Linked DNA regions of uncultured Dysgonomonas sp.. The protein of the gene in region 3 interacts with the protein of the main gene of each other region in a pairwise test. Links are inferred from orthologs where the notes say so. Each region holds a gene or a part of one and is shown on either strand. Other genes may lie near its edges.

What was found.
Region 1: the proteins of QZL88_RS06345 (region 3) and QZL88_RS13590 interact in binary tests that used the Escherichia coli proteins (3 or more experiments, as listed by UniProt). The link is inferred for uncultured Dysgonomonas sp. from one-to-one orthologs.
Region 2: the proteins of QZL88_RS06345 (region 3) and groL interact in binary tests that used the Escherichia coli proteins (3 or more experiments, as listed by UniProt). The link is inferred for uncultured Dysgonomonas sp. from one-to-one orthologs.

What each region holds. Positions count from the first base shown.
Region 1 is NZ_LT599032.1:3,227,987-3,237,944, forward strand. The notes cover bases 2,541-5,435. They hold QZL88_RS13590 (Nramp family divalent metal transporter), read left to right. Parts: upstream 2,541-3,292; coding sequence 3,293-4,579; downstream 4,580-5,435. Other genes in these bases: QZL88_RS13585 (MFS transporter), read left to right, coding at 2,541-2,733; QZL88_RS13595 (hypothetical protein), read left to right, coding at 4,656-5,108; QZL88_RS13600 (Dabb family protein), read left to right, coding at 5,132-5,431; QZL88_RS13605 (DNA alkylation repair protein), read left to right, coding at 5,433-5,435. Outside these bases: zinc transporter ZupT, read right to left, coding at 1-404; QZL88_RS13580 (type 1 glutamine amidotransferase), read left to right, coding at 620-1,348; more of QZL88_RS13585, read left to right, coding at 1,345-2,540; more of QZL88_RS13605, read left to right, coding at 5,436-6,125; QZL88_RS13610 (TonB-dependent receptor), read right to left, coding at 6,177-8,390; QZL88_RS13615 (hypothetical protein), read right to left, coding at 8,498-8,956; QZL88_RS13620 (bifunctional UDP-N-acetylmuramoyl-tripeptide:D-alanyl-D-alanine ligase/alanine racemase), read right to left, coding at 9,201-9,958. UniProt on the Escherichia coli protein: H(+)-stimulated, divalent metal cation uptake system. Involved in manganese and iron uptake. Can also transport cadmium, cobalt, zinc and to a lesser extent nickel and copper. Involved in response to reactive oxygen.
Region 2 is NZ_LT599032.1:3,308,446-3,318,471, forward strand. The notes cover bases 6,682-9,644. They hold groL (chaperonin GroEL), read left to right. Parts: upstream 6,682-7,327; coding sequence 7,328-8,962; downstream 8,963-9,644. Other genes in these bases: QZL88_RS13940 (co-chaperone GroES), read left to right, coding at 7,029-7,298; QZL88_RS13950 (FkbM family methyltransferase), read left to right, coding at 9,107-9,644. Outside these bases: QZL88_RS13900 (CvpA family protein), read left to right, coding at 1-489; trxA (thioredoxin), read right to left, coding at 482-919; QZL88_RS13910 (1-acyl-sn-glycerol-3-phosphate acyltransferase), read left to right, coding at 1,067-1,897; QZL88_RS13915 (GNAT family N-acetyltransferase), read left to right, coding at 1,904-2,968; QZL88_RS13920 (methylated-DNA--[protein]-cysteine S-methyltransferase), read left to right, coding at 2,916-3,380; QZL88_RS13925 (Maf-like protein), read left to right, coding at 3,381-3,959; QZL88_RS13930 (HAMP domain-containing sensor histidine kinase), read left to right, coding at 4,018-5,169; QZL88_RS13935 (MFS transporter), read left to right, coding at 5,262-6,632; more of QZL88_RS13950, read left to right, coding at 9,645-10,024.
Region 3 is NZ_LT599032.1:1,450,112-1,460,154, reverse strand. What follows is about bases 4,242-7,221. They hold QZL88_RS06345 (nucleotide exchange factor GrpE), read right to left. Parts: upstream 6,019-7,221; coding sequence 5,464-6,018; downstream 4,242-5,463. Other genes in these bases: QZL88_RS06340 (alpha-L-rhamnosidase N-terminal domain-containing protein), read right to left, coding at 6,507-7,221; dnaJ (molecular chaperone DnaJ), read right to left, coding at 4,302-5,447. Outside these bases: QZL88_RS06365 (adenosylcobalamin-dependent ribonucleoside-diphosphate reductase), read right to left, coding at 1-1,805; QZL88_RS06360 (C4-type zinc ribbon domain-containing protein), read right to left, coding at 2,149-2,904; QZL88_RS06355 (Nif3-like dinuclear metal center hexameric protein), read right to left, coding at 3,029-4,126; more of QZL88_RS06340, read right to left, coding at 7,222-8,876; QZL88_RS06335 (metallophosphoesterase family protein), read right to left, coding at 8,997-9,488; menA (1,4-dihydroxy-2-naphthoate octaprenyltransferase), read right to left, coding at 9,485-10,043. UniProt on the Escherichia coli protein: Participates actively in the response to hyperosmotic and heat shock by preventing the aggregation of stress-denatured proteins, in association with DnaK and GrpE. It is the nucleotide exchange factor for DnaK and may function as a thermosensor.

The DNA.
Region 1 (9,958 bases), 1.8 Mb from region 3 along the record:
TCGGGGAAATTATGTATGGCAATGGAAAGGGCGACAACAATCCCAGTACGTTTCAGCGAACGTTTTTTATCCATATCTTCCACACCTTGAATCTCATGTGGATTTAATGACTTGGGAATTGCAAAGTCAATCATATTTATGAGGGCAATACCCGCAAAAAAAGCAAGTATGAGATAGAGCGTCCCCATTTTTTCGCCATAGACCGATACCAGTTCCAGTTTACCTTGCGGCATCATCTCCATAAATGAGACATACAACATAATTCCGGCCGAGAAGCCCAGAGATGCACACAGGAATTTTGTATTCGTATGTTTGGCAATCAGCGCTATAAGGCTGCCTATACCAGTCGATAGCCCGGCAATAGCTGTAAGTATAAATGCAAGTAGTATATTCTGTTCGGTCATTATTCTCCTGAAACGTTAAGATTGCAAAGATAAGGGATTACCGTGAGGTATGGTAAACATTTACAGCATGAAATGAAGAATGTCCGATTAAATTTCTTTTAAGTATAAACAATTTGATAATTTTATGAGTTCAATAACATTAAGTGTTTTCGAGACCTGGGATAAACGAAACAGATTTTGCTTTTACTCCCGTGGCTTAAATGCATTCATATAAAATGACGTATACTATCGCTATGGCAAATAAAAGCAATTACAGAATCCATTTCATACAACATATTCCCTTCGAAGGGCTTGGATATATAGATAACTGGATAAATGAAAACGATTATGAACTATCCGTAACCAGGATGTATGGTAATTACCGATTCCCAGGATTATCTGAATTCGATCTTCTCATCATTATGGGAGGCCCTATGGGCACATACGAAGAAGATAAATATCCGTGGCTGAAAGAAGAAAAAGCATTTGTGAAGGAGGCTATAAATGCAAACAAGGCTGTTGTGGGTATTTGTCTGGGTTCACAAATCATAGCCAAAGCATTAGGGGCAAAAGTATATCCGAATAAGGAAAAAGAAATAGGCTGGCTGCCTGTTACTTTCTCCGATGCCCGGTCGCAAGCCTTATTCACCTCTAAGGATAAATCACCAATCGTTTTCCAATGGCATGGAGATACCTTCGACCTCCCTGTTAACGCAAAGTTGCTGGCCTCGAGTGAAGCATGCAAGAATCAGGCGTTTTTGTACAAAGACAATGTGCTGGCTCTGCAATTTCATCTCGAAGTAACAGAAAAAAGTTATGCGGAAATGCTGGACAACGGGCTGGACGAACTAACTGATGGAAAATATATCCAGACAGAAAATTACATACGAAGCAATACCCATTACATTCCGGAATGTAACCGGATGATTAAGTCCGTGATGGACAAACTTATTGAAAATATATGACACAGAAAACATATAACACAGGTACAGGCGCGCTGATATTCATTATCTGCCTGTCGGCCTCTCTGGTTCCATTCATGGGTTCGGCTCTGAACCTTGCTTTACCATATATAAACAGCGACTTATCTCTCGATGCGGTTATGTCCGGATGGGTACCGACTTCTTATATGCTTTCGACAGCCATATTACAGATACCATGTGCCCGTATCGCTGATATGATAGGGCGCAGAAAGGTTTTTGTATGGGGCGTCATTGTACTCACTGTATTTTCTGTTTTAAGCGGCTTTGCCTCTACGGGAACAAGCCTTATCATATACCGCTTTTTGGCCGGAGTGGGCAGTGCGATGATGTTCGGTACAAGTACAGCCATACTGACCTCATCCGTTCCCGCCGAAAAACGAGGTAAAGCATTAGGTATGGTTGCGGCTTGCGTATATTTTGCGCTTGCGGCAGGTCCATTTATCGGGGGAATACTTACCCAGTACTTCAACTGGCACAGCATATTCTTTGTGTCGGCGGCACTCAGCCTGATTGTAGCTGTCGGCGGTATAGTGATAATTGAAGATGACTGGAAGGAGGAAGGAAAGAGTACATTCGATATTGTCGGGTCTATACTGTTTGCCATAGCTCTTTCATCTTTGATATATGGTTTTTCGGAACTTCCTCATGTCAGCGGATTCATTTTTATCGGTATCGGCATTGTTGTAATCCTTTGCTTCGCTATATATGAGAAAAAACAGGAATTTCCCGTTTTCAATATCAGGGTATTCCTCGGCAACAGGGTATTCCGCTTATCCTCCCTCTCTGCACTGATCAACTATTCAGCAACTTTTGCCATATCCTTTATGCTCAGTCTCTATCTGCAATATGTGCGTGGCCTGTCGCCCCGCGATGCCGGACTGATACTTATCGTGCAATCGGTGGTACAGGCGGTAGCGTCACTTAAATCGGGAAGCCTGTCGGACAAAATGTCCGCGACATTTTTGGCAACCCTCGGTATGGGAATTATAGCTGTAGGATTAGTCGGATTATGCTTTATTACAGAAACTACCAACCTGTATTATCTGGGAGGTATACTTATATTATTAGGGCTGGGATTCGGTATTTTTTCCTCACCGAATACCAATATCATTATGAGCTCAGTAGAGAAGAAACATTACGGATTGGCCTCGGCCACTATGGGAACAATGCGTCTTACAGGGCAGGCGTTCAGTATGGGTATCGCTATTATGGCTATTTCGATAATGATAGGAAATGTGCAGATGTCCCCTGCTCTTTCATCTCAGTTTATAGGCAGTATGCGGATAACATTTGTTATTTGTCTGGTGTTATGTTTGTTCGGTGTATATGCTTCGTCGGCAAGGGATAGGAAGAAAAAAGATGTGTAAAGGTATTCCGGAAAGTTTATCTATGTATATAGCCAATAGCATTTAGCTGTTAGCTTATAGCTCTTTGAAAAAATGAATTAGCAGATTTGTAAATTAGCATATTAGCAAATGAGTAAAAAGTGTTACATGTGTTACCTTTTTTATAGTTACAAGTTACTTCGCTCTGCGGGCAGTTACGAGTTACAAGTTAGTTCACTGTTTACTGCTAACTGTTTACTGACATATCTGTTACCTTTGTTACCTTTTAACCCAATATAGTCAATGAATGTAAAAACAACAAAATGAAAACAATGAAAAGCTGTCAGATGTGTCAGATTTTAACCAAATACAGTCAATAAGCGTGAATATAGTGATGGGTTAGAATTGCGTCTTTGCGTCTCTGCGTGAGAATACTGTTAACTGCTAACTGAGAGTCACTTGCGCAACAGCCAAAGCTAACGGCTAAAAGCTATCAGCTAATAGCTGAAATATGTGTTACCTTTGTAACCTTTTGCTTATTTGCAAAAGATTTCTAAACACAGAATAAAAGGAATAAAAAAGTAATAGGAGGAAAAAAGAAATGAAAAACCTCTTTAAGAAGATAAAGAAAGATTATAATACAATCAACCCCAAACAAAAATCGGGGGTTCTTGAGATATTGAAATATATCGGACCGGGACTACTTGTTACGGTCGGGTTCATTGATCCCGGTAACTGGGCCTCAAATTTTGCGGCAGGATCAGAGTTCGGCTACGCTCTGTTGTGGGTGGTTACACTATCCACCATAATGCTGATTCTCTTACAGCACAATGTCGCCCATCTCGGTATTGTTACAGGATTGTGTTTGTCGGAAGCGGCAAATAAATATTTACCGAAGACCGGTTCACGCATTGTCCTCTGGTCTGCTATCGGTGCATCTATTTCCACATCGCTGGCCGAAATATTAGGAGGAGCAATAGCCTTGAATATGTTGTTCGATGTGCCGATTAAGGTAGGGGCAGTTCTTGTGGCAATCTTTGTATTTGTAATGATGTTCTCCAATTCTTATAAGAAGATAGAACGCTATATTATTTTCTTTGTTTCCATGATCGGTCTTTCCTTTATATATGAACTCTTCCTTGTGGATATTGAATGGGGTGAGGCGGCAAAAGCATGGGTCGTACCGTCTGTACCGCAAGGCAGTATGCTGATAATCATGAGCGTGCTCGGAGCCGTAGTGATGCCTCACAACTTGTTCCTGCACTCGGAAGTTATACAAAGCCGCCAATGGAACTTACAGGACGAAAAAGTAATGGAGAAACAACTGAAATACGAGTTTTTCGATACCTTTTTCTCTATGCTTATAGGCTGGGCGATAAACAGCGCCATGATATTATTGGCTGCATCTACGTTTTTCAAGCAGGGAGTGGTCGTAGATGATTTGCAACAGGCGCATTCCCTTCTGCAACCCTTATTGGGCAGTAATGCCGTTGTTATATTTGCTGTCGCTCTGTTGCTGGCCGGAATATCGTCTTCCATGACATCGGGTATCGCAGCCGGTTCTATCTTTGCAGGGATGTACAATGAACCATACAATATAAAGGACATACACTCTCGCATAGGAATACTTATTTCCTTAGGTGTGGCTTTAATCATTATATTTATGATAGGCGACCCGTTCAAAGGACTGATTATTTCGCAGGCAATACTGAGTATGCAGCTTCCTATAACAGTCTTTCTGCAAGTTCGGCTCACATCATCGAAAAAGGTAATGGGGAAATACGCGAATTCGTTACGAACTAAGATATGGCTTTACGGTATAGCGTCTATTGTGACATTTCTGAATATACTTTTACTCGCAAGTTTTTTTACAGACATCAAATTATAGGATAAGATTGTTACTTTATTACCAAATACCTATCTTTAAGGCCGTAATCCTATCCCATTTTATAAAATAGAAGCATATGAAAAAGATTATATTATTTATCCTCTGCTCTACTCTGATAACAGGAGTATTGACAAGTTGCGGACCGAAGGCAAAAACAGAAACCCCGGCCGAAACGGTGAAAACAGAAAATAAAGCAGAAGCTCCAAAATCTAAATTTGTAAAGCTGGCCGAAGAAACGAATAAGAGCATGCCGATGCCGCTACCCGGAGGTATCAGGATGGATAAAGCGGAAGCGGTATCTAAAAATGAGTTCAAGTATTACTATACATTTACTCAGACTCCGGCTGTTACGGCCGAAGAATTTGTAAGAAGCACAAAGCCTGCTCTTACCCTTGCTTTGCAAAGCACTAAAGGAAAAGATCTGGATATGTTCAAAGATGATAAAATGACATTGGTATATGCATATTATACAATGGACGGAAAACTTTTTGCAGAAGTAAAACTAATGCCGGAAGATTATATTAAATAACAATAAAACTAAATTCAACTATAATGATCAAACATATTGTAATGTGGAAACTCAAAGACGAGGCCCACGGAAACGGCAAGGCTACTAATGCCGGACTGGTAAAAGAAAAACTGGAAGCCCTCAGCGGAAAAATCGACGGCTTACTGAAAATAGAAGTCGGTATTGATTTTCTGGGAGGAGGGAATTTCGATGTAGTACTCTATTCTGAGTTATCAAGCAAAGAAGCGCTGGATACCTATCAGAATCATCCCCTACATCAGGCAGTGCTTCCGTTTATCAGGGAAGCGGTTATGGACAGAAAAGCGGTAGATTACGAGGGGTAAAATGGAACAGGAAGAAATAATAAGGGATATCCGTCAGCGTTGTCGCAAAGCCATGAACGGTATCGCCTCTACCAGTATGCGTCAGCGAGGCATATCTTATAAAGTGAATTTCGGGTTAAACATACAACAGATAAAAGAATTGTCCGGCCGTTACAAACCGGATGCAGAATTAGCTGAAACGCTCTGGAAAGAAGATACCCGCGAACTGAAAATACTGGCTACTTTTTTATATCCGGCTGATACATTCACAGAAAATGTTGCTGATAAATGGGTTACTGAGATTCCGAATCAGGAGATAAGGGAGCAACTTTCCCTTAATCTGTTACAAATCCTTCCTTTTGCCGGCAAGCTGGCTTTGGAATGGGGTAACAGCAAAGACGAGAGTATCCGCACAACAGGTTATTGGCTACTGGCCCGCCTGTTTCTAATAAAGAAAACCGGCAAACAGTCTGCAAATGGTTATACATTTATATGGGATGATGTTATTTCAGATAATATGTTTCTTCGCAATGCAGCGTCGTTGGCATTGAAGCATTTAGGAAGACAATCGAAAACAGATGCCAATATAATACTGGACAAGCTATCTATATATAAAGACGATAGTGACTTGATAAAGCAAGAAGCATATAATAGTCTGGCTTTCGAATTTGAGTATTATAGCCTCCCCAACCCCTCCGAAGGAGGGGCTTCATGAGAGACTCTATACCGGACACCTCCCCAAGGGGGAGGCCGGGAGGGGGCTCGTTTACTTCCCTATAGTATATCTCAGGCCGGCATAGAACTTACGTCCCATTGTAGGGCCCCAAACCATTGTAGCGTCAAAATCATCTCCGAATGGATTTTCGGAAGATATGATAGGATTCTTCTGTCGGAAGTCAGTTATATTTTCTGCACCTACATATACACTCCAGTTTCGGAAGTTCTTGGTCACCTGAGCATTCAGGATAGTAAACGAATCGAATCTGGTATCCCACAGCGGATTTGCTGCATCGGGCGTGGGCATACGTCCGCCACCGTTAAATTGAGATGTGAGGTCGAACACCCATTTCCTTAAAGGTGTTTCATATGAAGCTGTAACCAGTGCCTTGTAATCGCTGATAAGAGGCTTCTTCATCAGTTTGCCGCCATAATTCGTCTTTGCGTCAGTCCAACGGTAAGCTCCCAATATATTGAAGCCTTTGAATAAAGGATAAGATGCCTCTATCTGGAAGCTATTGGCGTATGACTTTCCTTGCAGGTTATAGAATTGTACTGCATGAGGGTTGCTGTCCACGTCTGTTACTACCTGATTATCGAAGTCGGTACGGTACCATTCTCCGGAAATAGTAAGCTCTTCGCCTTTGACCGGGATATGGAAAGATATGCTTGTACCGTAGTTCCATGCCGATTCCTGCTTCAGATTATCGGCTATCTCTATTTTCCTGCTACTGGCCAGATAGAAACTATTCTCCGGCATAACAAATACAGTCCGGTAGCCTTTGCCTGCCGAAGCTCTCATGTTCAGCCATTCTACTGGCATATATTTCAGATGCAGGCGCGGGGTTACAAACATTTTGTCATGCAGGGAACTATAATCGGTACGCAGACCTGCCAGCGCAATAAACTTGTCATCCTTATTGAATGTATACTGGAGATAACCGCCTGTTGTAGTTTCCTGATCCGGCTGATTGGTAATAGGCTGAGCCAGATATATGGACTGGTTGTATTTATCCCAGTTCATGCTGAGGCCTGCGCTTAACTGATGCGCCTTTCCAAGCCCGGTTTCATACATCAATGAGGCATACAGATTGTTACCGTACACATTATATTTATTGGCTGCATACTGTGATTTCTGGTCGTGGTACGATCCTGTGAATATCAGTGCCACATTGCCATTTCTTTCTTCATCGACAATATAAGAGTTCTTTGTATAAAACTCTCCACGATTTGCATTCACAGTTATTTCATAAGGGTTATCCTTATTCAGTGATGAAGGAGTCAGGGTATGCATAGTCTGTCCGCTGGTACGGTAATCCTGTACAAAACGTACGCCAAATTGAGATGCATAGCGTCCCGACATATAATGCCAGCGATTCATCAGGTTGAACTGATGTTTCTTCGGTGCATCCAGGAAACTATCGTTATTATCATCATGTGAAGCCGACTCATTCGAATAATGAAGGAACAGACCTGTATTCAATTTATCATTCAATATAAAGGCTGCGTCGGCATTTCCTTCATACCGGCCTGCATCACTCGCAAACAGATTCAGACTGAGGGGATCGGCGCTATTCGGTTTCTTGTATTCCACATTCATTTGCCCGGTGATGGATTCATAGCCGTTTTTCACCGATGCTGCTCCTTTGGATATCTGTATGCTTTCCATCCACGGGCCGGGAATATAATCCAAACCATAAATAGAAGCCGGACCGCGAAAGTTAGGATAATTCTCGGTAAGGGTCTGCACATATGTTCCAGCTAAGCCTAAAAGTTGAATTTGCTTTGCCCCTGTCACAGCATCACTGAACGATACGTCTACCGAGGGATTGGTCTCAAAGCTTTCGGATAGATTACAACATGCGGCACGATGCAGTTCCTTGGTTGTTATCTTCTCGGTATTCAAGAGGCTGGTACGGGACTTAATCGTTCCCGGAGGGGTCTTTTCTATAATGACCTCACCCAATTCATTATCTTCATCCAGTGTTATATTCTGCATATCTGCAAAATCGTGGATGTGGACGACCTTATTTTTAAAGCCGATATAGTTCACTTCGAGCATATGATCTTTATGGGGCGTACCGCTTATTTCAAAGTAGCCTTTTTCATCTGTGATCACACTCGTTTTGGAATTTTCCCAATGTACGTTGGCGCCTATCAAAGGCTGTTTTTGAGCGTCATAAACATATCCTTTCAGTATGTCTTTACCGAAAGCCAGTGTGGGAAGAAGTAGTAATATTATAAATAGTTTTATCGTTTTCATTTGATTCTCTTTATTAGTAATGAGTTAATAAGTACTTAGTAGTAAGTACAAAGCATTAAGTACAGGATTATCTGAATATCCTGTATAACATAACTAAGGTAGAGAAATCAAATGATAAGTACCCGGATAAGGGACAAGTAATCCCTCGGAGGAATTTCGGGAGGTGATTCAAACTGAGTATATTCATCGGTATATTCTACCTTTTCGGGTAAAATATTCGAAGTGACAGCCAGTGAAGCATCCGAGATCCACACAAAAGGAGTTGCCACCTGAGGACGGAATGATGAGGCATCTATATCTATAGACAAGCGGGATGCCGAACAGTGTGTTTCGCTTTTAAACGAAGTTTCACACGTGTCGTGATGCGCTGTATCTTTAACAGAACAGCAGCCTGAAACTTCTTCAGTTTGACTAGCCTGTGCGCAGCATACATGTTGTTCGGTCATAAAAAGGGTCTGGCCACTGCAAGTAGTACAGCAGTAGTTTATAATTGTCACCCCTGCACCTGTGAAAAATACAGTTGCGGCGGCAATCAATAATATAAGTGTTTGACCAAACTTTTTCATTTCAACTACAAAGGTAATTATTTTTATATAACAGATAAGTTTTTAAGAAGTTTTAGCAGAAACATACTTATGATGTATTTCTTCTATACAAGTTTATCTATAAATAGAGCTGATAGCCTTTAGCTGTTAGCTTATAGCTCTTTGAAAAATTGTAATTGTATTTAAAAATTGATAAATAAAAAGTATACGAAAGTTGTCAACTTTGTCAGTTTTTCGCCATACTGCCTTTCAAGAGAAAAACTGATTACTCTTTATAATATATATGCTTAACCCTGTTGGATATCGATGTAAATATCTCATAAGGGATCGTATTTATTTTTTTTGCCAAATCGGTTACCGGAAGATTTTCTCCGAAGATGGTAACAATATCCCCTTCTTTGACTTCTACGCCTGTAACGTCTATCATTGTCAGGTCCATGCATATATTACCAACAATAGAGACCTGGTGCCCGTTCACAAGGACAACCCCTACACCGTTTCCAAACTGCCGACTGATACCATCAGCGTAACCAATCCGGATAGTGGCTATTGTAGCATCGTGGTCGAAATGTCCCTTACGCCCGTAACCAACGGTTTCTCCGGCCTTGATGTGTTTTATCTGCAAAATAGTGGTTTTCAGCGTACATACATTGCGAAGCCCGTTCAAGCCACTGGCACTGACACCATACAGGCTGATACCTAAGCGTACCATATCGAGTTGTTCTTCCGGGAAACGTTCTATTCCTGCCGAGTTGAGAATATGCTTCATCACCGGATAATGGCAACTGTCTTCCACTTCTCCGGCTATCTTTTTAAATGTCCTGATCTGCTGAATGGTGAAATCATCAAAGTTCCAGCTTTCACTAGCGGCCAGATGGGAGAATACGGATTGTATGCGTACACCGGTCTGCCCTTTGACGCGATCCATTAATTCAGGTATATCCTCTTCTGTAAATCCGAGACGATGCATACCCGTATCTATCTTTATATGTATCGGGTAGTTGGTTATACCCTGCAATTTAG
Region 2 (10,026 bases), 1.9 Mb from region 3 along the record:
AATTGGTTCGATCTGGTAGTTGTAATTCTCGTATTAGTAACACTGATAAAAGGATTCTTTTCGGGATTGGTGATGCAAATCGCTTCTCTTGCAGGGATTATATTGGGAGCTATCTTTGCCGGAAAACTATCGGAATACATCGCCCCCTGGCTTATTAATCTGAGCGACGGGTCGCCTCATATCATTGGCCCTCTTTCATATATTGTAGCATTCATAGCGATATTGGTTGCATTATTCTTTGCCGGGAAGCTGTTGGAGTCTTTCGTGGATGCACTAAAAATGACTATATTGAACAGGTTAGCAGGAGCCTTGTTTTGTGCCGCAAAGTGGATTGTGGTATTCAGCATTGTCCTGAATCTTGTGGCCGAGTTTGACCAACATAAGCGAATAATAAAAGAGGATGTGCGTGAGAAATCCCATACCTACCCTCTTGTAACTGAAATAGCAAAGACTGTGATCCCGTACCTGCGTTTCGACTGGATCAGTTAGCTTTCTTTGCGGAGTATTCCTTGATTACTTCGACCAGTTTATCTTTAGACACCAATCCCATGATGCGGTCTACTTCTTTTCCATCTTTGTAAACGACTATGGTAGGCAATGCCTGTATACCCTTGTCTATCGAGAATTTCTTGTAATTATCTACATTTACCTTGCCTATCTTAACAGAATCCTTGTATTCCGTAGCGATTTCATCCAAGATTGGAGCCATGCGGCGGCAAGGGCCACACCATGCTGCCCAGAAGTCTACAAAGACGAGGCCCTTGGCTGTCTCGCTTTCATAATTTGATGCGGACAATGTTACGATAGGCGATTTACCTTTCGGTTCATCCTTAGTTTCTCCCGATACATCGATACTTGTCAGGGTGAATATGCCTAGTAATGCGATGCTGAGGATAGAAAATAATATTCTGTTTTTCATTATTCTATTATTATATATTTTGTAATAAGAACACAAATATAATAGGTAAAATCAATTAAAACATATCAGTTATGACTATTTATTGATTTTTTGAAGTAATAATAACTCAAAATCAATTAATTTTGTGATTCATATGATTTTTCAGAAATGGCTCAAGAACCACTTATACTGGATTTGGATAAAGTACTGGAAGAAAAAGCGCCGAAGATTTATAATAAAATACCACGCTTTGTTATAAATTATCTGAAGCGCAAGATTCATATCGATGAGTTAAATGAAATACTCAGGATATATGCAGATAAGGAAGGTGTCGATTTTATGCAGGCTGTGGTCGGCTATTTCAATCTTACGTTGGAGGTGAACGGTCTGGAGAATATCCCGAAAGACGGACGCTTTATATTCGCATCCAATCATCCGCTTGGAGGGCTTGATGGCATTTGTCTGTCAGCAGTTATCGGAGAAAAGTACGATAAGAAGATAAAGTATGTGGTAAATGATGTATTGTATTTCATCCGGAACCTGCAACCTATTTTTCTCCCGGTTAATAAATACGGAAGGCAGTCGAAACAGGCAACCCTTACATTGAATGAAGCTTATGACTCCGATGATCAGATCATCACTTTTCCCGCAGGCCTTTGCTCCCGAAAGGAAAAGGGACAGATATACGATTTACCGTGGCAAAAGAATTTTATACTCAAGGCTGTTGAATCCGGGAGAGATGTTGTTCCTGTATATTTTGATGGGAAAAATTCAAATTTCTTTTATAGATTTGCAAATATAAGAAAGCGATTAGGGCTAAAGTTCAATGTGGAATTGATACTTTTACCCGACGAAATGTTTAAGAATAAAAATACAAGTTTTTCTATTACATTTGGCGAGCCAATTCCGTATTCGACTTTCGATAATTCGAAAAGCGCTTCGCAATGGGCCGGATATGTAAAAGACAAAGCATATAGATTAGCGAAATCAAACAGATAATATTAGATGGAAAAAATCATCTCACCAATAGATAAAAGTCTCTTAAAAGCCGAATTGACGAAGGACAAACTTCTGAGGCATACCAATAAGGCGAATAATGAGATTTATATAATCACACATCACAATTCACCTAACGTGATGCTGGAAATAGGCCGCTTGCGTGAGATTGCATTCCGTTATTACGGAGGAGGGACGGGTTTGTCTACCGATATTGACGAGTATGATACAATGGACAATCCTTATAAGCAGCTAATAGTCTGGAATCCCGAGGCGGAAGAAATAATAGGAGGATACCGTTTTATCTGCGGACCGGATATTTGTTTCGATGATAATGGCGAGCCGGTTCTGGCTACCTCCCATCTGTTCCATTTCTCCAAAAAGTTTATAAAAGAATATCTGCCTTATACGTTCGAACTCGGCCGTTCGTTCGTCACTTTGGAATATCAATCCACTCTTGCAGGTTCGAAAGGTATATTCGCACTCGATAATCTTTGGGACGGATTGGGGGCACTGTCTGTGGCTGACCCGTCTATGAAGTATTTTTTCGGAAAAGTCACCATGTACGATACCTACAACACGCAAGCCCGCGACATGATCCTTTATTTTCTGGGGAAATATTTCCCTGATCCGGACAAGTTAGTTTGGCCGAAACAGGCACTTCGGATAGAGACGGATGAAAAGAAACTTATACGTTTATTCGATGAAGATACATTTAAGGCTGATTATAAAATCTTAAATACGTCTGTCCGTAGGCTAGGACTTAATATTCCGCCACTTGTAAATGCTTATATGAGCCTTTCGCCCCAGATGAAAGTGTTCGGTACGGCCGTAAACGATACTTTTGGTAACGTGGAGGAAACGGGCATACTTATCAATGTGGATGAAATACTGGAAGAAAAGAAGAAACGCCATATAGAATCATATTTGCGAGACAAACCGTCGAAACGTTTCCTTAAACGCCTGCGCCAGATGATAAATTGGAGCTGGTCGAAATACGAAGATAAACCGAAGAAAAAAAATGAAGGCTTTTTTACAATCTCCCGTCGGAGTAATAGAAATAGAAGAGACTAACGGCTTTATTTCTGCTCTGCGGATTGTCTCTGAGATAGTACAAACAGACGAGACTTTAGTTTCGGTTCTAGATGAAGCTATAAGGCAGCTGAAAGAATACTTTGCCGGTGAACGGAAAACCTTCGACTTGCCTTTGGCTCAGGAAGGGACTTCTTTTCAAGAAAAAGCCTGGGACTACCTGAATACGATTCCGTATGGAGAAACCGTCTCCTACAAACAAGAAGCAATAAGTATAGGCTCTCCGAAAGGGTGCCGGGCTGTCGGCTCTGCCAATGGAAAAAACAATATAGCCATAATCGTTCCTTGCCACCGTGTGGTGAATGAAGGGGGAAAGCTGGGCGGATATGCCTACGGCCTTGAAGTGAAAAAGAAATTATTGGAACTGGAAAGCCGTCAAAAAAAAATATTCTGAATGCTCGACCTATCAAAATATAAGATCATACTTGCATCCAACTCTCCCCGCAGAAAGGAACTTCTTTCAGGATTGGATATTGCTTACGAAATAAAAACGCTTCCCGATATCGACGAATCGTATCCCGATCATCTACAGGGTGAAGATATTGCGATATATATAGCTAAAGAAAAAGCCGAGGCATATAGGACCTTTCTGGATAATGACACGCTTCTGATAACAGCTGACACAATCGTTCTCCTCGATGGAAATGTATATGGCAAACCTCTTGATGAAGAAGATGCCAAGCGGATGCTCCGCGATCTTTCCGGTCAGACGCATTCGGTGGTAACAGGTGTTTGCATAACTACAAAAGAGAAACGGAGAGCATTCGGTGTTTCATCCGAAGTGAGATTTGCACAGCTCGAAGAGGATGAAATAGAATACTATGTGACTAAATATAAGCCCTTGGATAAAGCCGGGGCATATGGTGTGCAGGAATGGATCGGTTATATCGCTGTGGAATATATATCGGGGTCTTATTTCAATATCATGGGATTACCCATACAGCGCTTGTATCAGGAACTGAAGAAAATCTGATAATCAATATTATTCCCTTCGAAAATGCGTTAAAGAATAAAACAATTATCTTTATTGCATGAAAATATTTGAGAACAATAAGCTCTTATTGCGGTATATCCTTATTATAGCAGCTATAATAATAGCTTTCGGGTCGCTTATTGTCTCTCATTATCTGGTAAAAGACCTGTCGAAAGAAGAACGCAACAAGATAGAAATCTGGGCTGAAGCTACCAAAGAGATGGCCAGCAACAATGAAAACCTGAATATGAATCTGGTAATACAGATTCTGAAAAGCAACACGACTATCCCTGTCATTTTATACGACAAAAAAGACAATTACTATACTTCCACAAATATAGAACTTCCTGAGACCGGCGAGCAGGAGTTTCTAAAACAACAGTCCCGGGCTTTTGAAAAAAGGCACAAACCTATTGTTATCGAAGTTGAGGATTTTGACCAATATGTATATTACGACGATTCCTACACCCTGAAGAGGTTGCAATTATATCCGTATGTTCAGGTGAGTGTACTGATTATATTTATGATAACTGCCTTTTTTGCATTGTTTACCACAATGCGAATGGAACAAGACCGCCTTTGGGTAGGGTTGTCGAAAGAAACGGCACATCAGTTAGGAACGCCGATATCATCGTTGTTGGCGTGGTTGGAGTATCTCAAATTAAAAAATGCCGATCAATCCATCTTACTGGATATGGAAAAAGATGTGAACCGCCTGCAAATGATAACGGACAGGTTCTCGAAAATAGGTTCTGCACCATCTTTGGAACGAAAGGATATAAATGAGATCGTAACTCAATCTATAACCTATCTTGAAAAGCGAATTTCGAAAAAAGTCATTTTTGAACTCCGTTTATCTGCTACGCCCCTTTATGCAAACGTAAGTGAGCCTTTATTAAGCTGGGTGATAGAGAATCTGACAAAAAACGCGGTGGATGCGATGGAAGGTCAGGGTGAGATCATTTACACCTTGTCCGATAAAGGTAAAATAATAAGCCTGGATATACGGGATACCGGTAAAGGTATTCCAAAATCAAAATTCAAAACGATCTTCAGTCCGGGATTTACCACAAAAAAAAGAGGATGGGGCCTTGGGCTGTCTTTGGCGAAGCGTATAATAGAATCGTACCATAGAGGAAAAATTTATGTGAAATCATCGGAGATAGGTGTCGGTACTACTTTTTGTATTGAGTTAAAAAGGTCTAATTAACATATTCCGTAAAGCATATAACCTTTATAAACAGGATTATTTTCTTATTTTTGTGACTATTCGTTTAAATTTTAACAATTCGATCAAATCTAATGACTAAATTTTCAAGGGCCTTTTGGGTTGCCAATTCCGTCGAACTACTCGAACGGCTGGCGTATTATGCCGTATTTATTGTAATTACCCTTTATTTATCCAATGTTTGGGGTTTCTCTGATATCGAAGCTGGTATCATTTCGGGTATATTTTCAGCAATGCTATACTTCCTTCCCACTTTTGCAGGAGCATATGCAGATAAAATAGGCTTCCGTTCATCCATTATACTAGCATTTGCTTTGTTAACAGTCGGTTATGGAGGCCTGGGACTTTTGCCTACTCTGTTGGAGAGCGCGGGACTGGTGAGTTACGGGATGACAGCCACTTTTACCGGCCTTGAAACAAGTTATTTGCGCTGGAGCATTGCTCCCATTCTGGTACTTATCGTTATAGGCGGAGCATTTATAAAAGCTGTTATATCGGGTACGGTAGCGCGTGAGACTACATCGGAAAACCGTGCGCGCGGATATGCTATCTTTTATATGATGGTAAATATCGGGGCATTTACAGGCAAAACCGTTGTTGATCCGCTACGCAGAAGCATGGGTGACGAAGGGCTTGTGTACCTAAATTTCTTTTCTGCATCAATGACTTTTCTGGCTTTGATAGCAGTTTTCTTTTTCTATAAATCGGTAAAGACCGAAGGCAAAGGGAAAAGTTTTGCCGAAATAGGAAAAGCTCTGTGGAAAGTTTGTCAGAATGGACGTCTTATAGCACTGATAATTATCATTAGTGGTTTCTGGATGATTCAGAGCCAGATGTATGCGACTATGCCTAAGTATGTGATCCGTATGATCGGTGAAGGTGCTTCCCCGGGTTGGTATGCCAATGTGAATCCGTTGGTGGTATTTGTATGTGTCAATTTTGTCACCTCATTTATGAAAAGGCGTACTGCACTCACGTCCATGACTATAGGGATGCTGATTATACCGTTCTCGGCATTGGTTATGTCGTTTGGCAACCAGATTGGGACTGATTATGTGATGGGATTGCACCCTGTTGCATTTATGATGATAGTGGGTATTGCCATGCAGGCATTAGCAGAGTGTTTTATTTCACCCCGCTTCCTTGAATATTTTTCGTTGCAGTCTCCAAAAGGAGAAGAAGGCCTTTACTTAGGCTTCAGCCACTTACACTCATTCTTTTCGTACCTTTTTGCTTTCGGGTTGTCCGGGTTCTTATTAGAGAAATATTGTCCGGATCCTAAGACATTTACATCGCAGGTAGAATATGCTGCTGCGACAGTAAACGCACATTATATATGGTATGTCTTTGTCGGGATAGGTCTGATTTCTGCCATCGCACTTGTCATATATGGGCGGGTAGTAAAGAATATGGACAAAAAGGAACTGAATCCGGAGACTGAATAATAATAAATTACTTTATCTATATGTAAGCTAACGGCTAATAGCTGTTAGCTTATTGTTCTTTGAAAAAAAATAATTAGTATTTAGCAAATAAGTGAAACAGTGTAACCTTTGTTACCTTTTCGAAGTAGTAAGTATTGAGTAATAGGTGTAAAGGGCTTCTAATTGTTAACTGCTAACTGTTTACTGACATATGTTACCTTTGTCACTTTTTAACAAGTAGTAAGTTGAAAGAGCCGTATTTATGTTTACTGCTAACAGCAAATGACTACTTGTCAGTTTTCACACATTCCTTATTCTGCTTTTTTGACAGAAATATACTTTGGCACGCATTTCGCTTATCTCTAATCAGAAAATATTTAAAATTTAATATATAACAATTTAAAATCTTAAAGAATCATGAGTATTAAACCATTAGCAGACAGAGTGCTTGTAAAACCGGCCGCTGCAGAAGAAAAAAGTGTGGGAGGTATCATTATTCCTGATACTGCAAAAGAAAAACCGCTTAAAGGCGAAGTAATTGCCGTAGGAAATGGAACAAAGGACGAAGATATGGTTGTAAAACCGAAAGACAATGTGCTTTATGGTAAATATGCCGGAACAGAAATAGAACTGGATGGCGAAGTTTATCTGATCATGCGTCAGTCTGATATTCTTGCAATTATTTAATACGAACAATTTAATAACATAACAAAGTCATGGCAAAAGAAATCAAATTTAATATAGATGCTCGCGACGAGCTAAAGAAAGGTGTTGATGCATTGGCTAATGCTGTAAAAGTAACACTTGGGCCTAAAGGTCGCAATGTTATTCTTGATAAAAAATTCGGAGCTCCTCACATCACAAAAGATGGTGTGACCGTAGCTAAAGAAATAGAATTGGAAGATCCGTTCCAAAACATGGGAGCACAACTTGTAAAAGAAGTAGCTTCTAAAACAAACGACGATGCCGGAGACGGAACAACTACAGCTACAGTATTGGCTCAGTCAATTGTTAGCGTAGGTCTTAAAAACGTTACAGCAGGAGCCAATCCGATGGACCTGAAACGTGGTATCGACAAAGCTGTTGCTAAAGTTGTAGAGAATATCAAAGCGCAATCGGTAACAGTAGGCGATGACTTGCAAAAAATAGAAAACGTAGCTAAAATTTCTGCAAACGGCGATGAAACTATCGGTAAACTGATTGCTGAAGCTATGGGCAAGGTGAAAAAAGAAGGTGTTATCACTGTTGAAGAAGCAAAGGGAACTGATACTTACGTTGACGTAGTAGAAGGTATGCAATTCGACAGAGGTTATATTTCTCCTTACTTTGTAACTGATACGGAGAAAATGGAAGCTGACCTTGAAAATCCGTATATCCTGATCCACGATAAGAAGATCTCTGTATTGAAAGATATTCTTCCAATACTTGAAGCTGCTCTTAAATCGGGACGTTCACTACTTATCATCGCAGAAGATATCGATTCTGAAGCTTTGACTACATTGGTAGTAAACCGTCTTCGCGCAGGCTTGAAAATCGCAGCAGTGAAAGCTCCGGGATTCGGTGACCGTCGCAAAGAAATGCTGGAAGATATCGCTATCCTTACAGGTGGTACAGTAATCACAGAAGAAAGAGGTCTTTCTCTGGAAGCTGCTACTATCGATATGCTTGGTACTGCAGACAAAATTACTATCAACAAGGATACTACAACTATCGTAAACGGTGCCGGAGCAAAAGAAGCAATTTCTGCTCGTGTAGGTCAAATCCGTTCACAGATGGAGAAAACAACATCTGATTATGATAAAGAAAAACTACAGGAGCGTCTTGCTAAATTGGCAGGTGGTGTAGCGGTTCTTTATGTTGGTGCACCTTCCGAAGTGGAGATGAAAGAAAAGAAAGACCGTGTTGACGATGCTCTTTCTGCGACTCGTGCCGCTATCGAAGAAGGTACAGTACCGGGAGGTGGTGTAGCTTACATCCGTGCGATTGACGCTCTTGAAAATATGAAAGGCGAAAATGAAGATGAAACTACAGGTATCGAAATCGTGAAACGCGCTATTGAAGAGCCACTTCGTCAGATTGTTGCTAACAGCGGTAAAGAAGGTGCTGTGGTAGTTCAGAAGATACGTGAAGGTAAAGGTGACTATGGTTACAATGCACGTGCCGACAAATATGAGAACCTGAATGCATCAGGGGTAATCGACCCAGCCAAAGTGGCTCGAGTTGCTCTTGAAAATGCAGCTTCTATTGCAGGTATGTTCCTTACTACAGAATGTATCATAGCTGATAAGAAAGAAGAAAACCCAATGCCAATGCCTCCAATGGGTGGCGGAGGAATGGGGGGAATGATGTAATCAATCCAATCTAACATATTATGAGTAAAGGCGGGTAATTTAAAAAATTATCCGCTTTTTATATTAATAATTCGGAGTAAATGCCAATATAACTGAAGAATATCTATAATCTTTTTATCTTTGTATACTAAACCTGAAAAACTCATGGTATTTAAGAGGCTAGCTTCTATTACTGATTTATACTACTACAAGAAAATAAGACGAAAACGAAAGCTGGATAAGGAGTTGTATGATGACAATCCTTGCTGGTCGCTACGTCGCGATATGCTCAGGTATTATAAGGCCCGGAAGGTAGAAGACCCTGAGCTTAGATCTGCCATACAATATATAAAGAAGGAAGGTACAACCATATTCCCGTATTCATATGCAGAAAAGTATGATTTCAGGGATGTCGTTGTATATACAGATGATGAGACTACCCTGAAGTATGTGGAATATCTAGGCTACAGGCTTTATTACCCGATTGAACTAAGTGATAAGGAAATACAGAAGATTCACAGGAATCTTTTGATAGAGCAGGATCCTTTATCCCCTCATTGTTATCTGTCCGATGATTTTCAGGTTGGCCCTGATGATGTTGTCCTTGATGTAGGCGCAGCCGAAGGCATCTTCTCTTTATCGATTGTAAATAAGGTTCGTAGTATAATCTTGTTTGAAGTCGAAGAGCGATGGATAGAGGCTCTGAAGAAGACATTCGAGCCGTGGAAAGAAAAGGTAAGGATAATAAACAGATATGTATCTGATGAAGATAGTGAAGAAACCATAACACTAGATTCCTTAGCCGGAACCTTTGGTTCTGATTCAATATTTCTTAAACTGGATGTAGAAGGTGTAGAAAAGAAGGCTTTAGCAGGCGCGCAGAGTATCCTGACATCAGATAAATATCATACAAGAGCGGTTATATGCACTTATCATAAACAAATAGACTATACTGAATTGTCATCGCTGATGGAAAACTTGCACTACAGGATTCAGACGACAAACGGATATATGTTCTTCGTACACGATCCTGATATTGCTCCTCCTTTTTTCAGGAAAGCAATGATTCGTTGCTGTAAATAGTT
Region 3 (10,043 bases):
GAGTGATCGACCCATTTCTGGATACGGCCTTGCATTTTTACCTTTTGCAGCCAGTCAACATCGTTTGAAGTAGCTTTATAATATGGTGATTCGGCTACCATAGCCTCCACCTCTTCATTCGTGTATTTTTTAGATGTAGGATAACCCTTGCTTTCCATCCATGTTACAAATTTATGGTGGAATACGATGTATTCTTCCCATGAGTCGCCATTTTCGTCAACGAAGTCAACACGAACTTCCTTATCATTCGGATTTACTTTACGACGTCGTTTATATACTGGCATAAATACCGGTTCGATACCTGATGTAGACTGTGTCATCAAGCTGGTGGTTCCTGTTGGTGCAACTGTAAGACAGGCTATATTACGGCGTCCGTATTTCTCCATGTCTTTGATTAGCTGTGGATCAACTTCAGCCAAACGGTTAATGAACGGATTTTCCTTTTCACGTTTGAAGTCAAATATCTCAAATGCGCCACGCTCTTTAGCCAGTTCTACAGATGAACGATAGGCTGCAATAGCCAGAACACGGTGTACTTCTTCAGCAAAAGCAGTAGCTTCTTCCGTTCCATAGCGGAGTCCCATAGCTGCAATCATATCTCCTTCAGCTGTAATCCCCACTCCGGTACGACGCCCCTGAAGGGTTTTTGTGCGGATTTTCTCCCAAAGATGTCTTTCAGGCCATCTTACTTCGTCTGTTTCCGGATCGTCATCTATTTTCTGTAATATTTTGTCAATCTTTTCGGTTTCGAGATCAATGATATCATCCATAATACGTTGTGCAAGTCCAACGTGCTTCGAAAATAGTTCGAAGTCGAAATGGGCATCGTCTTTGAACGGGTTTACCACATATGAATATAGATTGATCGCTAGCAGGCGGCAGCTGTCGTAGGGGCAAAGAGGTATTTCGCCGCAAGGATTGGTTGAAATAGTCTTGAACCCGAGGTCTGCATAACAATCAGGGACAGATTCCTTGATAATAGTATCCCAGAAAAGAACTCCCGGCTCGGCTGATTTCCATGCATTATGAACTATTTTTCTCCAAACTTCCGTAGCCTGAATATCTTTTACTGTAGTGGGATTCGAAGAGTCGATAGGATATTGTTGTGTATATTTGGATCCGTCTACAACAGCCTGCATGAAAGCATCGTCTATCCTTACCGAAACGTTCGCTCCTGTAACTTTTCCTTCGGTCATTTTAGCGTCGATGAACGATTCAGAGTCAGGATGCTTAATGGATACACTCAGCATAAGGGCACCACGGCGTCCATCCTGAGCAACTTCACGGGTCGAGTTTGAATATCTTTCCATAAATGGCACCAGTCCGGTAGATGTCAAAGCCGAGTTTTTGACAGGAGAACCTTTTGGGCGTATATGTGATAAGTCATGGCCTACACCACCACGACGCTTCATTAGTTGTACCTGTTCTTCATCGATGCGGATGATTGCTCCGTAGGAATCTGAAGGCCCGTTCAGACCTATTACAAAGCAATTTGATAAAGAAGCTATCTGAAAGTCATTCCCGATACCGGTCATAGGGCTCCCTTGAGGCACGATGTATTTGAAATGATCGAAGAGATCATACAATTCTTTATTTGTCAATCCCTTTTCATATTTAGCCTCTACGCGTCCAATCTCATTAGCCAAACGCCAGTGCATATCTTCAGGTGATCGCTCATAGATATTACCTGCAGCATCTTTCAATGCATACTTATTTACCCATACTTTTGCAGCGAGTTCATCGCCGTTAAAATAAGTTAATGCGGCGTTATATGCCTCATCAAAAGTATAAACCTTTTGTGCCATTTGTCTTATATTTTTTAGATTATTTCAGTCTTTGTTTTATGACGAAAAGTCTGCGATATTTTTCACAGTACAATATTACTCAATTCAGAAAGATGAAACAAATTTTGTAACAATATTTTTTGAACAAAAATAAAAGTTTTCCAAAATAAAATTTAATATACTGTTTACTAGCTGTTTAATTTTTTTATTTTTAGAAAAAGTTTTCCATTTTAAAATTTGAACTATAAGATATATAACACGATACAAAAAGCAAAGTTCACTATGTATAGATAAAAAAAATCGGAAAAGTTATATTTAACCTTTCCGATTTTTTGCTTATATAAGTTATTTTTAATAGCCTGTATTATTCTGCAGCTCCAATTAGTTCAGGGTCAATCATGATACGCCCGCAATATTCACATACAATGATTTTCTTGCCTATCTTAATATCCATTTGTTTCTGAGGTGGTATTTTGTTGAAACAGCCTCCGCAAGCTCCGCGCTCGATACATACTACGGCCAGACCGTTACGGGCACTTTTGCGAATACGCTTGAATGCCTGCAGCAAACGAGGTTCAACCTCTGTCTCTATATCCTTAACCTCTTCGCGGAGTTGTTCTTCCTGTTGTTTAGTCTCGGATACTATATTGTCAAGTTCTTCTTTCTTTTGTCCCAGATCGGCAGAACGCTCCTGTAAGAAAGTTTTACTCTTTTCTACTTGCTCTGTCAAATTTTTGGAATCTTGAGTAAATTCACGAATGCGTTTTTCTGATAATTCGATTTCCAGTGTTTCGAATTCGATTTCTTTGCTCAAGTGGTCAAATTCACGGTTATTACGCACATTATCCAATTGTTCTTTGTATTTTTCAATTTTCAGTGTGCTGTCTTTTGCTTTCTGCTTTTGGAAAGAAACTGCAGTATCTGCTTCTTTCAGCTCAGTTTCGTATTTCTTGATACGGGTCTCCAGACCGATGATTTCATCTTCGAGGTCTGCTACTTCCAGAGGAAGTTCTCCGCGAAGAATCTTTATATTATCTATTTCAGATAATTTCTGTTGTAGGGCATAAAGCGTTCTTAGCTTTTCCTCTACAGTGATCTCTTTTTCTTGCTTTTTAGCCATAAGTTTATATAATATATAAGTTATAATTGAAGATAATTATCATAAAAAAATGCAGTAATCAAACAGCATCCCGCTATTCTCTTACTACATCATCCGTAAATAGCAGGAGTATGTCACCGCTTATTTACAAATAGTTCACAGGATTTACATCAAATCCTGACATATATACCGCAAAGGTAGGATATTTTTTTGAAATAATATCGAAAAATATATTCTTTGTGAAAATTTCGGACTCGTAATGTCCTACTGTTGCCAGCAGAATCTTATCTTCCACATCATAATAATCGTTATACTTAGCCTCACCTGTAATAAATACATCGGCACTATATGATATTGCTTTCGGTATCAGGAACGATCCACTTCCGCTACAGATGGCTATATCTCTTACAGGCTTACCCCTTAAAGCAGAATGCTGTATTGTCTTCAGGTGGAATGTATCTTTCAGTAGGTAAAGGAAATCTTCTTCCTCTGTCTCTTCGGGTAATGTGCCTACTATTCCGCTTCCTGCCTGCGACCATGTATTCTCTAATAAATAGAAATCATATGCAGGTTCTTCATACGGGTGCACTGCTATCAGTGCGCGTTTTACTTCCGATTGCTTATATATGGGAAGGATTATCTCAATCCGTACTTCCGGCTCGGTATGCAGTTCTCCTATCTCTCCGGTGAAGGGGTTGGTGTTCTCTCCTGCCTTGAAAGTCCCTTCTCCTGATACATTATAACTACATGAATCGTAATTTCCTATATTCCCCGCCCCTACGTTGAATAAGGTGTTGCGTACAAGTTCGGCATGCGAGTGAGGAACGAAAGTGACCAACTTGAGCAATTTACCCTTCTGTGGATCGAGAATGCGCACATGTTGCAGGTTGAGCATTTCTGCCAGATAATGGTTGATTCCCTGCGCTGCGTTGTCCAGATTGGTATGTGCCGCATAAACTACAATATCGTGCTTGCAGGCTTTAATCATACAGCGTTCTACATAGTTTTTCCCAGTCAGAGATTTGAAGCTGCGGAAGGCGAGTGGATGGTGTGAAATAATCAGATTGCATCCTAAAGCAATGGCTTCATCCATCACTGCCTCGGTTACATCGATGCATACTACGGCGCCTTTAGCTTCCTGATTTACATCTCCTATTTGGATACCGCTGTTATCAAAGCTTTCTTGCAATGGTATCGGGGCGAGTTGTTCTATGGTATGTAAGATTTCCTTTATTTTCATGATCTCCCGTATTTAGATCCTCAAAGTTATAGTTTTACAGGATATTAAGGTCACAAACCTCTTTATTTTTTCAATTAGGATAACAGCAAAAACTGATTACGGTTCAAAACTACCATTAAATATTACCCGATTCTATCGAATGAAAGCAGTCGATAAGAGACTGCTTTCAGATTTTTTATCAATCAAACATCTTTCTAAAATGACTGAATATCTTTTCTTTCACCGATTTGCTAGGCTGAAAATTTGGTGAATTTTCGAGTCCTCCTAATGTTGATTTCTCGCTATCAGTAAGATTTTCAGGTATATATACGCTTATATTTATAAGCAGGTCTCCCGTGCCATATCTGTTGATGCTCGGTAATCCTTTGTTTTTCAGGCGAAGTACTTTGCCCGGCTGTGTTCCCGGCTCTATCGTTACTTTTACCTTTCCGTCTATTGTCGGTACTACCACATTGCCCCCCAGTGCCGCAGTAGACACCGATAGTAATAGGTTATAAACAACATCGTTGTCGTCTCTGAACAGTTCCGGATGTTGCTCTTCTTCTACAAGGATAAGTAAGTCACCGTTTACACCTCCGTGACGTGCTGCGTTTCCTTTGCCGCTCATCGATAGCTGCATTCCTTCGGCAACCCCGGCAGGTATATTGATGGAGATTACTTCTTCTTCGCGAACAATGCCCTCTCCTGCACAATGGTTACATTTTTTGGTGATGCTTTTACCTTCTCCATTACAGGTAGGGCAAGTCGTTTGTGTTTGCATTTGCCCGAGGATAGTATTCATTACACGGGTTACTACTCCCGAACCCTTACAAGTAGAGCAAGTTTCGTATGCAGTACCACCATCCGCGCCTGTACCTCTACAATGTGAGCAGGCAACAAATTTATTTACTTTTATCTTTTTCTCAACCCCCTGGGCTATGTCTTTCAATGTAAGTTTAACTTTCACGCGTAAATCCGAACCGCGATTTTGCCTTGGGCCTCGTTGCCCTCCAAAACCTCCAAAGCCTCCACCAAAATGACCACCGAAGATGTCACCGAACTGAGAGAAGATGTCGTCCATGGAGAATCCGCCCGAATGTCCGCCGAATCCGCCCGGAGCCTCGTGTCCGAATCTATCATATTTGGCACGTTTTTGCTCGTCGCTTAGTATTTCATATGCTTCTGCCGCTTCCTTAAATTTTTCTTCAGCCTCGCTGTTGCCCGGATTTTTATCGGGATGGAACTGAATTGCTTTTTTGCGGTAAGCCTTTTTTATCTCTTCGAAAGTTGCGGTCTTGGTAACTTCCAGTACTTCGTAATAATCTCTTTTTGTTGTGGTTGCCATTGGGGTGCCTTCTTTTTTATTTTGCAACGATTACTTTTGGATAACGGATAACTTTATCATCCAGCGTATATCCTCTCTGAACACTGTCTACAATTTTGTCTTTATCTTCTTCCGACTGTGCAGGAACGGTGGTGATAGCTTCATGTTTGTCGGTATCGAAAGTATGCCCGATTGTTTCTATTTCTTTTACACCGTGTCTTGTTAGGAAGGTGGTGAATTTACTATAAATCAGATCTACTCCTTCTTTCACAGCTTCTATATCTTCAGTCTTGGATATATTTTCCAAAGCACGTTCAAAATCATCCACAACGGATATTATGTCGATTAAGACACGTTCACTGCCTGATTTCAATAATTCAGACTTTTCCTTCAAAGTACGTTTACGGTAGTTATCGAATTCTGCATTCAGACGCAGATATGAATCATTCAAATCATTATATTTGGCCTCCCAGTCAGTCAGATTGTCACCTATCTCTGTCTCTGCTGCTGCTTCAGGCTGATTATTTGTCATATTATCAGCCTTTACAGGCTGTCCGTTATCAAACTCCTTTTCGGTAAATTCCTCTTTCATATTTTAGTATCTATTTTATTTACAGTTTATTATAAAAAGATATGTGGCAAATCTTTATCGCGTGATCTGCCGTTGTCTAATTATATATTTTATTTACAGCAAAAGGCTTGCCAAAGTTGCAAGAATTAATGTACTGATGCCGCGAGGTTATAAAAACTCCATACGATTCCTTTATATTTTCGGGTTAAATAAAAAAAGTAACAAAGGTAACACTATTTACAGTAAACAATAAACAGAAATACAGTTCTTCAACTAGTACTTATTTTTTAGGACTTACGACATGTTAAAAGGTAACAAAGGTTACACTTATCACTCATTTGCTAATATGCTAATTTACAAATCTGTTAATTATTTTTTTTCAAAGAACTATAAGCTAATAGCCAATAGCTATATACATAGATAAATTTATATATAAAAATGCCTTTAGCCAGATTGGAAAATCCTGACCAAAGGCATTAAGCTGAATAATATTTACTATAGAAAAGAGTCTATTTTAAATCAATCTTTTGTGTCCCACCATTTAGTTGGATGGTTTGTCCATTCCAAACAAATATACCGGTAATACCGGATGGGATTTCCACTGTTCCCATGATACCTTTTAGCCCTTGTCTTTTCAGGTCTACTTTTATTTCTCCCTGTGGATGAGGTGTAGAGGCTGAAACTTCTTTGAGTTCGCCAAGAGAAGGTTCTATCTTCACCGTTTTATAGTTAGGAGACGCGGATGAGATACCGCAGATGATAGCGAAATAGTCATAAAGCGGGCTGGCACTCCATGCATGACAGTCGGAGCGTGCAGGCTCGGGCTTCTCGGCAAAGGTGGTTAATCCTATCTTTATCATGTCGCGCCAATAGTCAAGAGACGGATAATACAGATCGCCAAGCCCTGATGCTTTCAATGCCTGAGTCAGATAGAACCTGTAATAAAAAGTAACAGGTATCAGACTGGTGTCATCCACAACGTTTCTCATAACCGATTGTTTCTCACTATCAGCAATAGTATTACTCAGTACGGCCATTATTCCCGCATGCTGGCTGAATGACTTTTTCTCAGGGGTGTCAGCCATCTCGTTCCGGGTTTTATCGAAGCAGAGGTTGTATGTTGCCTTTGTTAATTCTGTAGCCAGATTAGTATATTGGTCAGCTTCGCATTCTTTACCAAAATGTTTGTAAAGTTGAGCTGCCTGATTGAGGGTATAAGCCAGATGTAAGGTAATGACGGAAGAGTTGCCGTCATCTGCACCCGGAGGTACCCCGTTAGGGAATCTGTCGGTGTAGTCGGTAAAGTTCCACCATGTCATTGGCCCTAGCATTCCTCTTTCTTTATCCATATTGTTTTCATACCAGCCAAATATTGCATCTATTGCCGGAAGGAACTGTGCCACAAAAGCATCGTCCTGCCTGTACATCCAGTAATCGTAAATCATAGATACCCAATAGAGTGAGTATGGTGGTATTACTTGTAGTCGGCTGCTTGGATAACGTCCCTGTGTAAGTCCATCAGGAACTCTGGAATTGTAAAAATCGAGTATCGCTTTACGCATCAGGCGGTCGTCACCTGTAACATAAAGTGAAATCAAAGCCTGAATACGGGTGTCTCCCGGATATTGTAACTGCTCGTAGTACGGACAATCGTAATAAGTTTCTCCGGCGCAGAGACGTGCAGTTCTCCAACCTACATTCCATATGTCTTGTAGCGATTTGTCATTGGAAGAGAATTGGGCTTTTTGTTCGAATGGGTAACCTGTAAAGTAAGCGTACAGGTCATTGATAGTCAAAGCTTCGTCTGCTGTGGAGATGTCTATTTGTATATAACGGTAGGTGCGCAGCCATAATGTACCGAACTGTCTGTTGGTTCCTCCATCGGGCAGGAAGATGTCGTAGTTGCCAATTACAGATAATCCTTCTATCTTATTGCGGTCTCCTTTTTGTAAGTTTTTGTCCAATAATGCTTCCGTATAAGTTAATTGTATAGATGAGCCTTTACCGCCTGTAACCGAGAGTATAGGAAATGCCGTAGTATTCACTTCCTGATCGATGAGGATAGATACTTTTGTGTTTGCAGGCACTTTAAGCGGATTGGTACCTTGCAGGAATTTATCAGTTACAGTTACCCCGTCTGTCTTTCTTATTTTCTGCATGCGCTGCATGCTTTCTTCCATGAGTGGAATGTTGCGGGGGGTGAGTTGCCACAGGTTGTCGGTGCCTATGCCATAGGGCGATGGAGACGTCACTCCAACCGCATTAATCCAATTACTGTCATTAAATCCTGCCTGTTCCCATCCCCACGGGTATTTTGAAGCATCTATGTGGTCGCCCGGCCCGATGACCATATATGCCTGAAGTCGTTCTCCATTGTCAGTTGAGCATGGTGAATAAGATTTATTTTGTATCACTTTCCATGTACTGTTGGTATTTATGGCCTGTTCTTTGTCACTGTCGCCCTGAATAACGAATCCTGTCTGATTAGATATTTGTGCAACAGGGGCCAATGTTCCCATATTCCATACAGTAGATGCTATTGTGTTATTCCCCTTTTGTAAAAAAGGTGCTATATCGACAGTTTCGAAATACCAGTTTACCAAATCGCCGCGGGCAGGGCCGAAGCATACTGATTGTCCGTTGACAAACAGCCTGTAACGGTTATCAGCCGAGATGTGTATGATAAATTTATTGGGAACCTGCTCCAGATTGATTTGTTTACGGAAATGAAACACTCCATAATCTTTTTGGGGAGCATCAGGGCAAGTGATCCAGCTTGCCGTCCAGTGGCGTTTTAATAATTCGGGATTGATTTCTTGTGCATAAACTGTGCATCCAAAGGCCAGTATAGCCAAGAGTAAATAAAATCGTTGAAACATGAGGTTAATATTTAAGGTTCAATAAAGAGCATAAATATACAAATTTACATGGTTCAGCTATTGAGTAAAATGATACGAATCATTTGAATATTGATTTTTAAGATTTCTCGAACAAATCAATCAATCCTTCAACTCTATTACTTCCAAATCTGAAATATTACCTTCATTCAACACGAAGCGTATCAATGTCCTTACTTTGTGAAAACCATACTTGCCTGCTGCTCCGGGATTTATATGCAGGCAATTCAGCTTTTTGTCGAACATCACCTTGAGTATATGCGAATGCCCGCAGATAAACAACTTGGGCGGATTAGCGGATAGAATGGAGCGGGCCCGTGGATCGTACTTTCCCGGATAACCGCCTATGTGTGTCATCAATACATCGACACCTTCAAGCGTGAAGCGCAAGAATTCGGGATATGCCGCCCGTATTTTACTGTCATCGATATTTCCATATACAGCCCGGAATGGTTTAAAGGCTTCGAATCGCAGGGCAAGGTCCATGGAGCCGATATCGCCTGCATGCCATATCTCGTCACACTCGGCAAAATATTTTTCGTATTTGTCGTCCCACCAGCCATGGGTGTCGGATAAGAGACCGATCTTTTTCATTGCAGATTGATACAGATGATGAAACAAACGGACAAAACAAATGTGCCCATAGATGTATATTTGAGGTAGGGGTCGAGCAGACGATTTTCAGTGATATGAAATATGTTTATCAGCAGTTTGATAAAGATAAGGAAGCACAGCAGATAGAGATACTGATACCAATGGCTTGTATATAAAATAGAATATACTGTAAAACAGGCAAGCGCACCTAATGTAAGGAAAGCATGGTAGTACTTCGCATTTCTGAAGCCAATACGCACGGGGATCGTTATTTTACCTGAATTCTTATCATTCTCCATATCACGCATATTGTTCAGGTTAAGTACTGCTATCGTTAACAGCCCCAGCCCAATTGCAGGAAGCCACGGCATAAAATCAACTACATGTGTATGCAAAAAGTAAGTGCCGACTACCGATACCAATCCGAAAAAAGTAAAAGAGAATATGTCGCCCAATCCTTTATATCCATACGGATTCTTTCCTGCTGTATATTTTATCGCTGCTACAATGCTGGCAGCCCCCAGAATCAAAAATAGAATGATAAATTTCCAGTTC